DNA from 3 places in the Archangium violaceum genome. Region 1 is predicted to be linked to each of the others. Evidence: riboswitches for the same ligand, from Rfam matches in the RefSeq annotation. Region 1 holds a riboswitch; each other region holds the start of a gene.
What was found. A riboswitch is a leader RNA that binds a small molecule or an ion and turns the genes downstream of it on or off. The one in region 1 is predicted to bind cobalamin.
Positions count from the first base shown of each region.

Region 2: another riboswitch for cobalamin. It lies ahead of JRI60_RS14885 (energy-coupling factor ABC transporter permease); the one in region 1 lies ahead of JRI60_RS06650 (TonB-dependent receptor plug domain-containing protein).
Region 3: another riboswitch for cobalamin. It lies ahead of JRI60_RS40955 (ribonucleoside-diphosphate reductase subunit alpha); the one in region 1 lies ahead of JRI60_RS06650 (TonB-dependent receptor plug domain-containing protein).

Region 1 covers NZ_CP069396.1:1,541,575-1,544,842, forward strand. The annotation lists gene JRI60_RS06635 (ComEA family DNA-binding protein) at 1-369, opposite strand, end outside; gene JRI60_RS06640 (hypothetical protein) at 366-620, opposite strand; gene JRI60_RS06645 (FHA domain-containing protein) at 843-1,424, shown strand; cobalamin riboswitch at 1,431-1,665, shown strand; gene JRI60_RS06650 (TonB-dependent receptor plug domain-containing protein) at 1,717-3,268, shown strand, end outside.
Region 2 covers NZ_CP069396.1:3,574,788-3,578,055, reverse strand. The annotation lists gene JRI60_RS14890 (chondroitinase-B domain-containing protein) at 1-1,437, shown strand, start outside; cobalamin riboswitch at 1,494-1,701, shown strand; gene JRI60_RS14885 (energy-coupling factor ABC transporter permease) at 1,731-2,546, shown strand; gene JRI60_RS14880 (hypothetical protein) at 2,543-2,761, shown strand; gene JRI60_RS14875 (CbiQ family ECF transporter T component) at 2,758-3,268, shown strand, end outside.
Region 3 covers NZ_CP069396.1:10,297,276-10,300,543, reverse strand. The annotation lists gene JRI60_RS40955 (ribonucleoside-diphosphate reductase subunit alpha) at 1-1,870, opposite strand, end outside; cobalamin riboswitch at 2,034-2,239, opposite strand; gene JRI60_RS40950 (serine/threonine-protein kinase) at 2,282-3,217, opposite strand.

The DNA.
Region 1 (3,268 bases):
CGTCGCATCTCCGGTGGCGCGCACCTCGTCCTCCTCCACGGGCACCTTCTCCACCTTCAGCGAGGAAGGACCCTCCAGCGTCAGGTACGGCTTGAGCTTCAGGAATTGCTTCTTGCCGAAGCCCTTCACCCGGACCAGCTCCTCGATGCGCTTGAAGGCCCGCTTCTGCCGCCAGGCGATGATGCGCTGAGCGGCCTTCGGCCCCACGCCCGGCAGCAGGTCCAACTGCGCCACCGTCGCCTCGTTCAGGTTCACCACGCCCGTGTACTGGATGCGCAGCTTCGTCCCCGACGCCTCGGAGACCCCGGGCATCCACAGCACCAGCCCCAGCACCACCGCCACCATCCTCGCCACCCCGCGTCCGCTCACGAGTGGCCTCCCACCGGCAGCGAGTCCAGCCCGCCCTCCATCCCGTAGCGCCCGCCGCCGCCCGCCTGCGCCGTGTCCCGCTTCTCCGCCGCCTCGCGCACGTGCAGCTTCCCGTCCAGCGGCAGCACATCCAGCAGCACGTTGAGCGAGCCGTCCTTGTTCACGAAGGCGCTCCCCGCCCGCACCCAGATGCTCCCGCCCTTGCCCTCGCGGATGGAGAACACCGCCAACCGCTTCCCCGCCGTCAGCATCGACCACACTCCTTCACCTCCGCGCCTCCATTGACGCGGTCGCCACCCCAAGAGCAGCCGCCGTGCCAGGGGCATCTCCCTCGGAGCTCGCGCTCCCGGGCCGTACACCCGTGCTCCAATCGTCCAGCGCATGGGACGGACACACCCGGTGGGGACTGGCCGCGATCTCCCTTCGTGCACACCCTGCGGCTCGCTTCCCCCCATGTGCTGGAGGGTATTCCCGTGGATCTGAAGTTCTCCGCGCTCGCCTCTCAGTTTCTCGATGACCCTCAGGCCGTGAGGCGTGCGGTGTGCTGGCCGGTGCTGGTGTGGGAGGCTCCTCCCATGGGGGTGCGTCCCCTCTTCACCCGGAGCACCCTGTCGGTCCCGAGCCTGTCGGCGCGGCGGCCCACCGTCGCCGAGCCGCTCGTGCTCGAGGTGCGCAAGCGTTCACGGGGCATCACTTCTCCCCATTCGCCCCACGACCTGGGCATCCACCTGGGGCGTACGCCCGACAACGACATCATCGTGGAGGACCCCACGGTCTCGCGCGCCCACGCCACCTTCCACGAGGAGAAGCACACGGGGGTCTGGTGCGTCACCGACAGTGGGAGCCACAACGGCACCTGGCACGATGGCACCCTGCTCATCCCCGGCCGGGCCACGCCCCTGTTCGAGCGCGCCTCGCTGCGCTTCGGGGACGTGATGGCCACCTTCCTCCACTTCGCCGCCTTCAATCAGTTCATCCTCGACTGGTTGGCCCGCCACGCCCGAGCCTCCCGGGCCACCACCCTCACCGAGGGTGGCTTGACGCGCGGGGGTTGAGCCCCTAGGAAGGGCCTGCCCTTGGGTGCCCATGTCGGGCCTTCAAGAGGGAAGCCGGTGAGAGTCCGGCGCGGTCCCGCCACTGTGATCGGGCGGCCCTGACGTCAGGGCAGGGGTCCTCGGCAGTCGCCACTCCGGCTCGTGGGCCGGCGGAAGGCGGAGGAGCCCTTCTGGCAGGCGCGGCGTGCGCCTCGGCCGGAGTCCCGGGAGTCAGGAGACCTGCCCGGGGGTGTGGGCGCGATGCGTCCGCGATGGCCTTCTCTCTTCGACGGAGAGAGTGGAAGGCGGATGCATGCGGCGGTCGTACCTCGCCGGGCGGTGGCTCTGCCTGGCGCTCAGCACGAGTGGAGTCGCGCTCGCCCAGGAGGCCGAGGAGCCCCTGCTCGTTCCCGCCGTGGAGGTGGAGGAGGCGCCCGTCGCCCCCGGTTCTCCCGAGGAGGCCTCGCGCAGGGACCCGAGCGGCGCCCTCACCGTCATCCGCGTGGACGAGTTCGGCGGCGCGGCCCGGGACACCGCGGCGATGCTGTCCACCGCCCCCGGCGTCACGGTGCAGGACGTGGGCGGGTACGGGCAGAGCAAGAGCCTCGTGGTGCGGGGCGCGTCCTCCAATGGGACGCTCGTGCTGCTCGACGGCATTCCCCTCAATGGCGCGGGTGGCATCGCGGACCTGTCGCGCGTGCCCGCCGCCCTGGCCGAGCGCTTCGAGGTGCTGCGGGGGGGTGCTGGAGCGCGCTACGGCTCGGGAGGGCTGGGCGGCGCCATCAACGTCATCACCCGCCGTCCCGGGGCGACTCCGCGCGTGGCGGGAGAGCTCTCCTACGGGAGCTGGGACACGGCCACGGGGTGGCTGTCCGCCACGGGGCCGCTCGCGGGCGGCGAGGCCTTGCTGCTCGTCCATGGAGGCACCTCCAGCGGGCGTTTTCCGTATTCCTTCGACCCGAGCCCCACGCTGCCCGGAGACGCGCTCATCGAGCGCCAGCGCACCAACAACGACGCACGGGGCGCCGGAGGCCTGCTGCGGTTGCGCAGGGAGCTCGGCCGGGGTTTCTTGGCGGACCTGCTGGGCGAGCTGTCCTTCGACGAGCGGGGCCTCGCCGGCACCGCGCAGAACCCGAGCGAGGACGCGCGGCAGTCCGGAGGGCGTGGCTCGGCCAACCTGCGGCTCGCGGGCACGCTGCCGGGCGGTGTGCGGACGAACGCGCGCGCGTACTTCCGGCGGGACCGGCTGGCGCTGTCCGGTGGTCCGTGGGGACAGCGGGACGCACAGGTGCAGTTGCTCGGTGGGATGGAGGTCGAGGGGCAGGTGCTGCTGGGCGGATGGCATTCGCTGTCCGCGCTGGTGGGCGTGGGCGGGGAGTCCGTGTCCGCCGCGGAGACCAACGCCGCCTCCGGTGGCGAGCCGACGTGGCTGCGCGCCAGCGTGATGGCGATGGATGAGATGCTGCTGTGGGATGGGCTGCTCACCGTCGCGCCATCGCTGCGCGTGGAGCGGGCGGGCCCGTACACGCTGCTGTCCCCGAAGGTGGGCGTCACCGTGGCGTTGCCCGCGGGCCTCGAGGTGCGCGCCAACGCGGGCCGCTCGCACCGCGCGCCCTCCTTCCTGGAGCTGTACGTGCGCCAGGGCACGCTGCTGCCCAACCCGGACCTGCGCCCCGAGAGCGCGCTGTACGCGGACGCGGCCGTGGTGCACCGCTCGGAGGTGTCCTTCGCCTCGGTGGGGGGCTTCGCCAGCCTCTATGAGGACCTCATCTCCTACGAGGCCTACCCTCCCGGCGCGGCGAAGCCGTACAACTTCGCCAACGCCCGCGTGGTGGGGCTCGAGGCCGAGGGCGAGTGGAGGCCCC
Region 2 (3,268 bases), 2.0 Mb from region 1:
AATACCTCCAATGCCTGGAACAGCTACCTCGAAGTGGAGATCCACGGCAGCGCCGCGGAGGCGCCGGGCAACGTCGTGAACGTTGCCACCGCCGCCCAGCTCATCACGGCCCTCGCCAACGCGACCGCGGGCACGACCATCGTCCTGGCGAACGGCACCTACACGAAGAGCGGTGCCTTCAGCATCCAGAACAAGAATGGGACCGCCTCCAATCCCATCACACTCAAGGCCGCGAACCGGGGCCAGGCCATCATCTCCGGCGACGCCTCCATCAGCGTGTCCGGCTCCTCCTACGTCGTCATCGAGGGCCTGAAGTTCACCAACACCGGCGCGAGCGCCATCGTGCTCGACGGCTCCAACAACGTCCGGGTCACCCGGAACACCTTCGACCTGACCGAGAACGGTACCGAGGTGAAGTGGTTGATGCTCAAGGGGAGCGGAAGCCATCACAACCGGATCGACCACAACGACTTCGGAGGAAAGAGCGACCCGGGTCCGGTCATCGCCATGGATGGCAACTATTCCACCCAGATGACCCAGTATGATGTGATTGAGTACAACTATTTCCACGACATCGGACCGCGCCTCGCCAACGGGCTGGAGACCCTCCGCATGGGCCTGTCCGCCGTGTCGATGCTCGATGCCTACGCCACCGTGCAGTACAACCTGTTCGAGCGCTGCGACGGGGACCCGGAGTTCATCTCGATCAAGAGCGGCCACAACACGATCCGTTACAACACGGTCCTCAACTCGCAGGGACAGCTCACCGCGCGCCACGGCAACTACAACAGCATCTACGGCAACTTCATCCTGGGTGACGGTACCAAGACCGGCGTGGGAGGCATCCGCATCTACGGAACCGACCACAAGGTCTACAACAACTACCTGGAGAAGCTGACCGACGATGCGCTCCTCATCGACGGGGGCGACTTCGACGGTGGGCCGAACTCCAGCAGCTACACCAGCACGGATCTGAGCAAGCACTGGAAGGTCTACCGGGCCGAGGTCGTGAACAACACGGTCGTCAACAGCACCACGGGGCTCGTCATCGGGAAGAAATACACGTACGCGCCGGTGGACTCGAAGGTCGCCAACAATCTCATCCGGAACACGACGGGCACGCTCTACAACGAGACCAAGACGAGCAACACGCTCTTCCAGGGCAACATCGGGTACGGCGCCACCCTGAACAACAGGTCGCGGACGAGCAGTGAGCTCCGCAACGTGAATCCGTCACTGACCACGAGCAACGGCCTGCAGAAGCTGTCCTCCACGAGCCCCGCCATCAACACGGCCGTGGGCACGTACGCCTATGTCGCGGAAGACGTGGATGGGCAGATCCGCTCCACCAACGATGTCGGCGCGGATGAGTACTCCACCGCCGCCATCGCCAACGCGCCGCTGTCTTTGGCGGACGTTGGCCCGAACGCACCGTGAGGAATGTGCGCATTCCGTTGACAGCGTCCCATCACCTCCGGTACTTGGCGCGCGACAACTGAATTCCAGCCATGGGTGCCCGCCAGCACGGGCATAACAGGGAAGCCGGTGTGAATCCGGCGCGGTCCCGCCACTGTAAGTGGGGAGCTGCCTCCGACGTAACCACTCGACGCCTTCGCGTCGGGGAAGGTGGAGGCGGCGCTGAACGCCGTCAGGCGTTCTGAATCCACGAGCCAGGAGACCTACCCAGGCCTTGCAACCCCACCTCTCCGTGGACTGAGAGCGAGGTTTCCATGCCGGGTATCTCCGGGCGTGGGTGTGGTGCCGCCCTGCGGCATCGCGTCCAGGCCCTCGTACAGACAGCGTCCGTCTCCCTCCGTCAGGAGACGTGGCCGCTCGCGGCGCTCCTCCTGCTGCTCCCCCATCCGGCGCACGCCATGCACCTGGCGGAAGGTCTCCTTCCGTTCGGCTGGGCCGCGGGGTGGACCGTCTCCGTCCTGCCCCTGCTCGCGCTCGGTGTCATGCGGCTGCGGCAGCGCGTGGCCCAGAGCCCGCTCTACTCGCCCTTCGTGGCGATGCTCGCCGCCGCCGTCTTCGTCATCTCCTGCATGCCGGTGCCCGTCCCCATCACTGGCACCTGCTCGCACCCGTGCGGCACGGGGCTCGCGGCCGTGCTCATCGGCCCGGTGATGACGGTGCTGGTGACGTTCGTCGCGCTGCTGCTGCAGGCGCTCTTCCTCGCCCATGGCGGGCTCACCACCCTGGGCGCCGACATCTGGTCCATGGGCGTGGTGGGCGGCTTCGTCGGCTACGGCGTCTTCCACGGGCTGCGCGCGGTGCGAGCCCCCCTCGGCGTGGCGGCCTTCGCCGCCGGCATGCTGTCCGACTGGGCCACCTACGCCATGACGTCCTTCGAGCTGGCCTCGGCGCTGCACGGGTCCCAGCCACTGGGCAGCACGCTGGGAACACTGCTGCTGGCCTTCCTCCCCACCCAGCTTCCCCTGGGCATCCTCGAGGGGGCCCTCACCGCCGGCGCCATCGTCTTCATCTCCCGCCGCCGGCCCGCGCTCCTGCACTTCCACGCCCTCCCCGCCCCCGCCACGCCATGACGCCACTTCTCGCCTCCACCGAGAGCTGGCCGGGCGTCGACGAGCACGTCGTGCTCCCGTTCGCCGAGGCCGCGGGACGCACTCCCCAGCCGCCCCTCATCCCACTGGAAGGGGATGTGCTCCTCTTCGCCTTCCTCTGCGCCGGACTCGTGGGGGGCTTCTTCCTCGGCTATCTCTACCGCGCGCTGTTCGTCGAGACGGGAGGACAGACGTGAGCCGCACCTCCCCCTTGCGCGAGTGGGTGGTCGGGCTCGATGCGCGCCTCAAGCTGGCGAGCGCTCTGCTCGCCCTGCTGGTGACGCTCGCCGGGCCCGCGCCTCACACCGCCTCGGGGGTCGCTGCGTTGGCCCTCATCGCGTCCCTCGCGGTGGGCGAGCCGGTCAGGGTGTTGGTGCGCCGCCTCGGGGTGGCCGTCTTCAGTGGTCTGGCGGTCTGGGTCCTGCACTGGCTGCTGCGACCCGAGGCAACCGGGGCCTGGGCACCCGCCCTGGTCCTGGGAACACGGGTGGCCGCGGGTGCCACCGTGTTCGGGCTCCTCACCGCGCTCACCCCGCCCTGGGCCCTGGTGGGCGCACTGCGCGCGTGGCGGGTGCCGGCCCCGCTCGCCGATGTGCTCGCGCTCGCCGTGCGCTACGCCACCGTCCTCGAGCGTTCGGCCCAGAGCGCGCGAGAGGCCCAGGTGCTCCGCCTCGGCTACCGGGACGTGCGCCGGAGTCTGCACT
Region 3 (3,268 bases), 4.5 Mb from region 1:
GCCCCACGGACTTGATACGGGCGCGCAGCGCCTCCCACCGCGTGGGGTCCTCGGGCATCACTCCCCACGCGTCGAACTGGAGCTCGCCGCGCGCCGCGCGCGTCTCCTGGAAGCTCGGATGGGCACCGCGCTCGGCCGCGAGCTCCGCCGAGGCGGACAGGGCGTGGAAGTAGATGTCCTCGGAGATCCTCCGCGAGAGCGTGCGCGCCTCGGGGCTGTCGAAGGGCAGGCGCATCTGGAAGAACACGTCCTGCAGGCCCATCAGGCCGAGCCCCACCGGGCGCCAGCGCTGGTTCGAGCCCTTCGCCGAGTCGATGGGGTAGTAGTTGAGGTCGATCACCCGATCCAACTGGCGCACCGCGGAGCGCACCGTCCTCGCGAGCTTGTCCCAGTCGAAGGCCACGCCACCGGCGTCGTTCGCCAGCGTGTGCCGCGCGAGGTTGATGGAGCCGAGGTTGCAGACGGCGGTCTCGTCCCGTGAGGTCACCTCGAGAATCTCCGTGCAGAGGTTCGAGAGGTGGACGACGCGGCCCGGCAGCGCCGTCTGGTTGCAGGCCCGGTTCGACTTGTCCTTGAACGTCATCCAGCCGTTCCCGGTCTGCGCGAGCGTCCGCATCATGCGCCCGTAGAGCTCGCGGGCCTTCACCGTCTTGTGCGCGAGTCCCTGCGCCTCGGCCTTCTCATAGGCGCGCTCGAACGCCTCGCCGTACAGGTCCGTGAGGTGCGGCACCGCCTTCGGGTCGAAGAGGGACCAGTTCCCATCAGCCTCGACGCGCTTCATGAAGAGGTCGGGGATCCAGTTGGCGAGGTTCAGGTTGTGCGTGCGCCGGGCCTCGTCGCCGGTGTTGTCGCGCAGCTCGAGGAACTCCTCCAGGTCCGCGTGCCAGGTCTCCAGGTACACGCAGCAGGCGCCCTTGCGCTTCCCGCCCTGGTTCACCGCGGCCACCGACGCATCCAGCGTCTTCAGCCACGGCACGATGCCGTTGCTGTGCCCGTTGGTGCTCTCGATGAGCGAGCCGCGCGAGCGGATCCGGTGGTACGCCAGCCCGATGCCCCCCGAGAACTTCGAGAGCATCGCCACGTCCATGTAGCGCTGGTAGATGCTCGCCAGCTCGTCCTCGGGCGAGTCCAGCAGGAAGCAGGACGAGAGCTGCTCGTGGCGCGTGCCGGAGTTGAAGAGGGTGGGGGAGCTCGGCACGTACTCCAGCATCGAGAAGAGCCGGTAGAGCTCGAGCACGTCGGCGATGGTGTCCCCGAGCGCCACCGCGATGCGCATGAAGAAGTGCTGGGGCGTCTCGAGCACCTCGCGCGTCTGGGGGTGCTTGAGCAGGTAGCGGTCGTAGACCGTGCGCAGCCCGAAGTACTCGAAGAGGCGGTTGCGCGAGGGGTCGATCGCGTCGTTCAGCTTGCGGCTGTTCGCCGAGACGAGCCCGGCCACGCGCTCGTTCACCAGCCCGAGCCGGTGGCCCGCGGCGATGGACTGCGAGAAGGAGTGGATCTCCTGCCCGGAGACCTCCTTGTCGATGTACGTCGCGAGCAGCCGCGCCGCGAGCTTCGCGTACTCGGGCTCCTCCAGCGTCAGCGAGGCGGCGGTCTGGATGGAGAGCTGATCCAACTCCTTCGTCGAGGCGCCGTCGTAGAGGCCAGCGATCGTCTTCGTCGCCATGCGGATGGCGTCCACCTGGCGCAGCCCGTCGCAACACCGGCTGATCGCTCGGACGATCTTGTTCAGGTCCGCGACCTCGAGCGTTCCATTGCGCTTGCGCACCCGCATGGTGGTGGGGGGCGTGGGGGTCGTCTCGGAGGTGAGATGGGCGGGCAGGGGCGGCGCGCCCTGCTCGCGTCCCGGGATGTGGCTTCCGTTCAGCATGCTGCTCCTCGCGCACTGTCTGGGCCGCGAGCTGCGTTCGCGACCACGTGAACCCGAAGACACGAGGAGAAGAGACAGGCCGGGACCGCCACGGAATGAACCCGCGGCGCTCGGACCTCCCGCCTCCCCACGAGGCTTCCAGGTCGAGCTGCCGCTGGATTTCTCCCAGAGGCAGGTGCTGGCAGGTCTTCGGGCTCGCGAGCACTCGGCTGACGCCGGTTCCTAATACCGTCCGCTTCCCAGCCTCCCGGCCAGTGCGTGTGGGCGGATTCGTTCTCGCTTACCGCTGCGGGGGCAGCTCCGGATTCACACCGGATTCCCTTTCAAGCCCAGGCACTTGCCCGGGCACCAGCGACGCGCGCCAACCTATGGGCGGGTTCGGACGCTGTCAAAAGGATCTGCTCCGTCCGACTACGGGCGGCCCTTCTCCCGCTCCCAGAGTGCGAGAGAGAGGGCCTGTTGCATCGCGCTCTGTACCTCGCGCGCGCTGAAGGGTTGTCCGGTGTCCAACGCCCAGGTGAAGAGTGCTCCAGCGAACTCTCCCGCCGTGCGGTAGCGCTGATTCACGTCCGGTGCCAGCGCCTTGCGGATCACCGCCGCGAGCCTCCGGTCCAACGTGTCCGGCAGGTTCAGCTTCGCCGCCTGGATGGCCGCCATCACCACGTCCGGGTCGTCGCTGCCGCGCTCGAAGGGGTGGGCACCCAGCACCAGCTCGTGCAGGACGATGCCCAGCGAGAAGAGATCCGACGCCTGCGTCACCGTGTCCCCGCGCGTCTGCTCCGGCGACAGGTAGTGCAGCTTGCCCGCCGTCACCCCGTCCTCCGGCCCCAGGTCCAGCCCGCGCGCCTTGGCCACGCCGAAGTCACCGAGCTTCACCTCGCACTGCCCGGAGAAGAAGATGTTGGAGGGGTTCACGTCCCCGTGGACGAGCTCCAGCGGCCGGCCACTGCGCGTGCGCGCCTGGTGGAAGTACGCCAGCGCCCTCAGCGCCTCGATGCACACGTGGACGCCCATCGCCACCGGGATGTCGCGCCCCTGCTGGTGGTGCACCCGGAGCAGCCCTTCCAGGTCTCCACCGACCAGGAACTCCATGGCGATGAAGTAGCGCCCGAAGGCCTCGCCAATCTCCAGCCGGCTCACCAGGTTCGGGTGCTCCAGCAGGCCCATCAGGTCCGCCTCGTCGGCGAAGGCCTCCGCGCTGACGTCCTTGCGCATCAGCTTCAGCGCCACCTTGAAGGGGCTGCCCTTCTCGTCCCGCGCCTCCGCGAGGAACACCTCCGCCATGCCTCCCGAGCCCAGCCGCGAGCGGAGCACGTAGCGCCCGAAGCGACGCGAGGGGATTTCCACGGTCTTGGTGGAAGGTGGTGGGGGAGGGGGGATGGCCGGCAAGGTATCGTC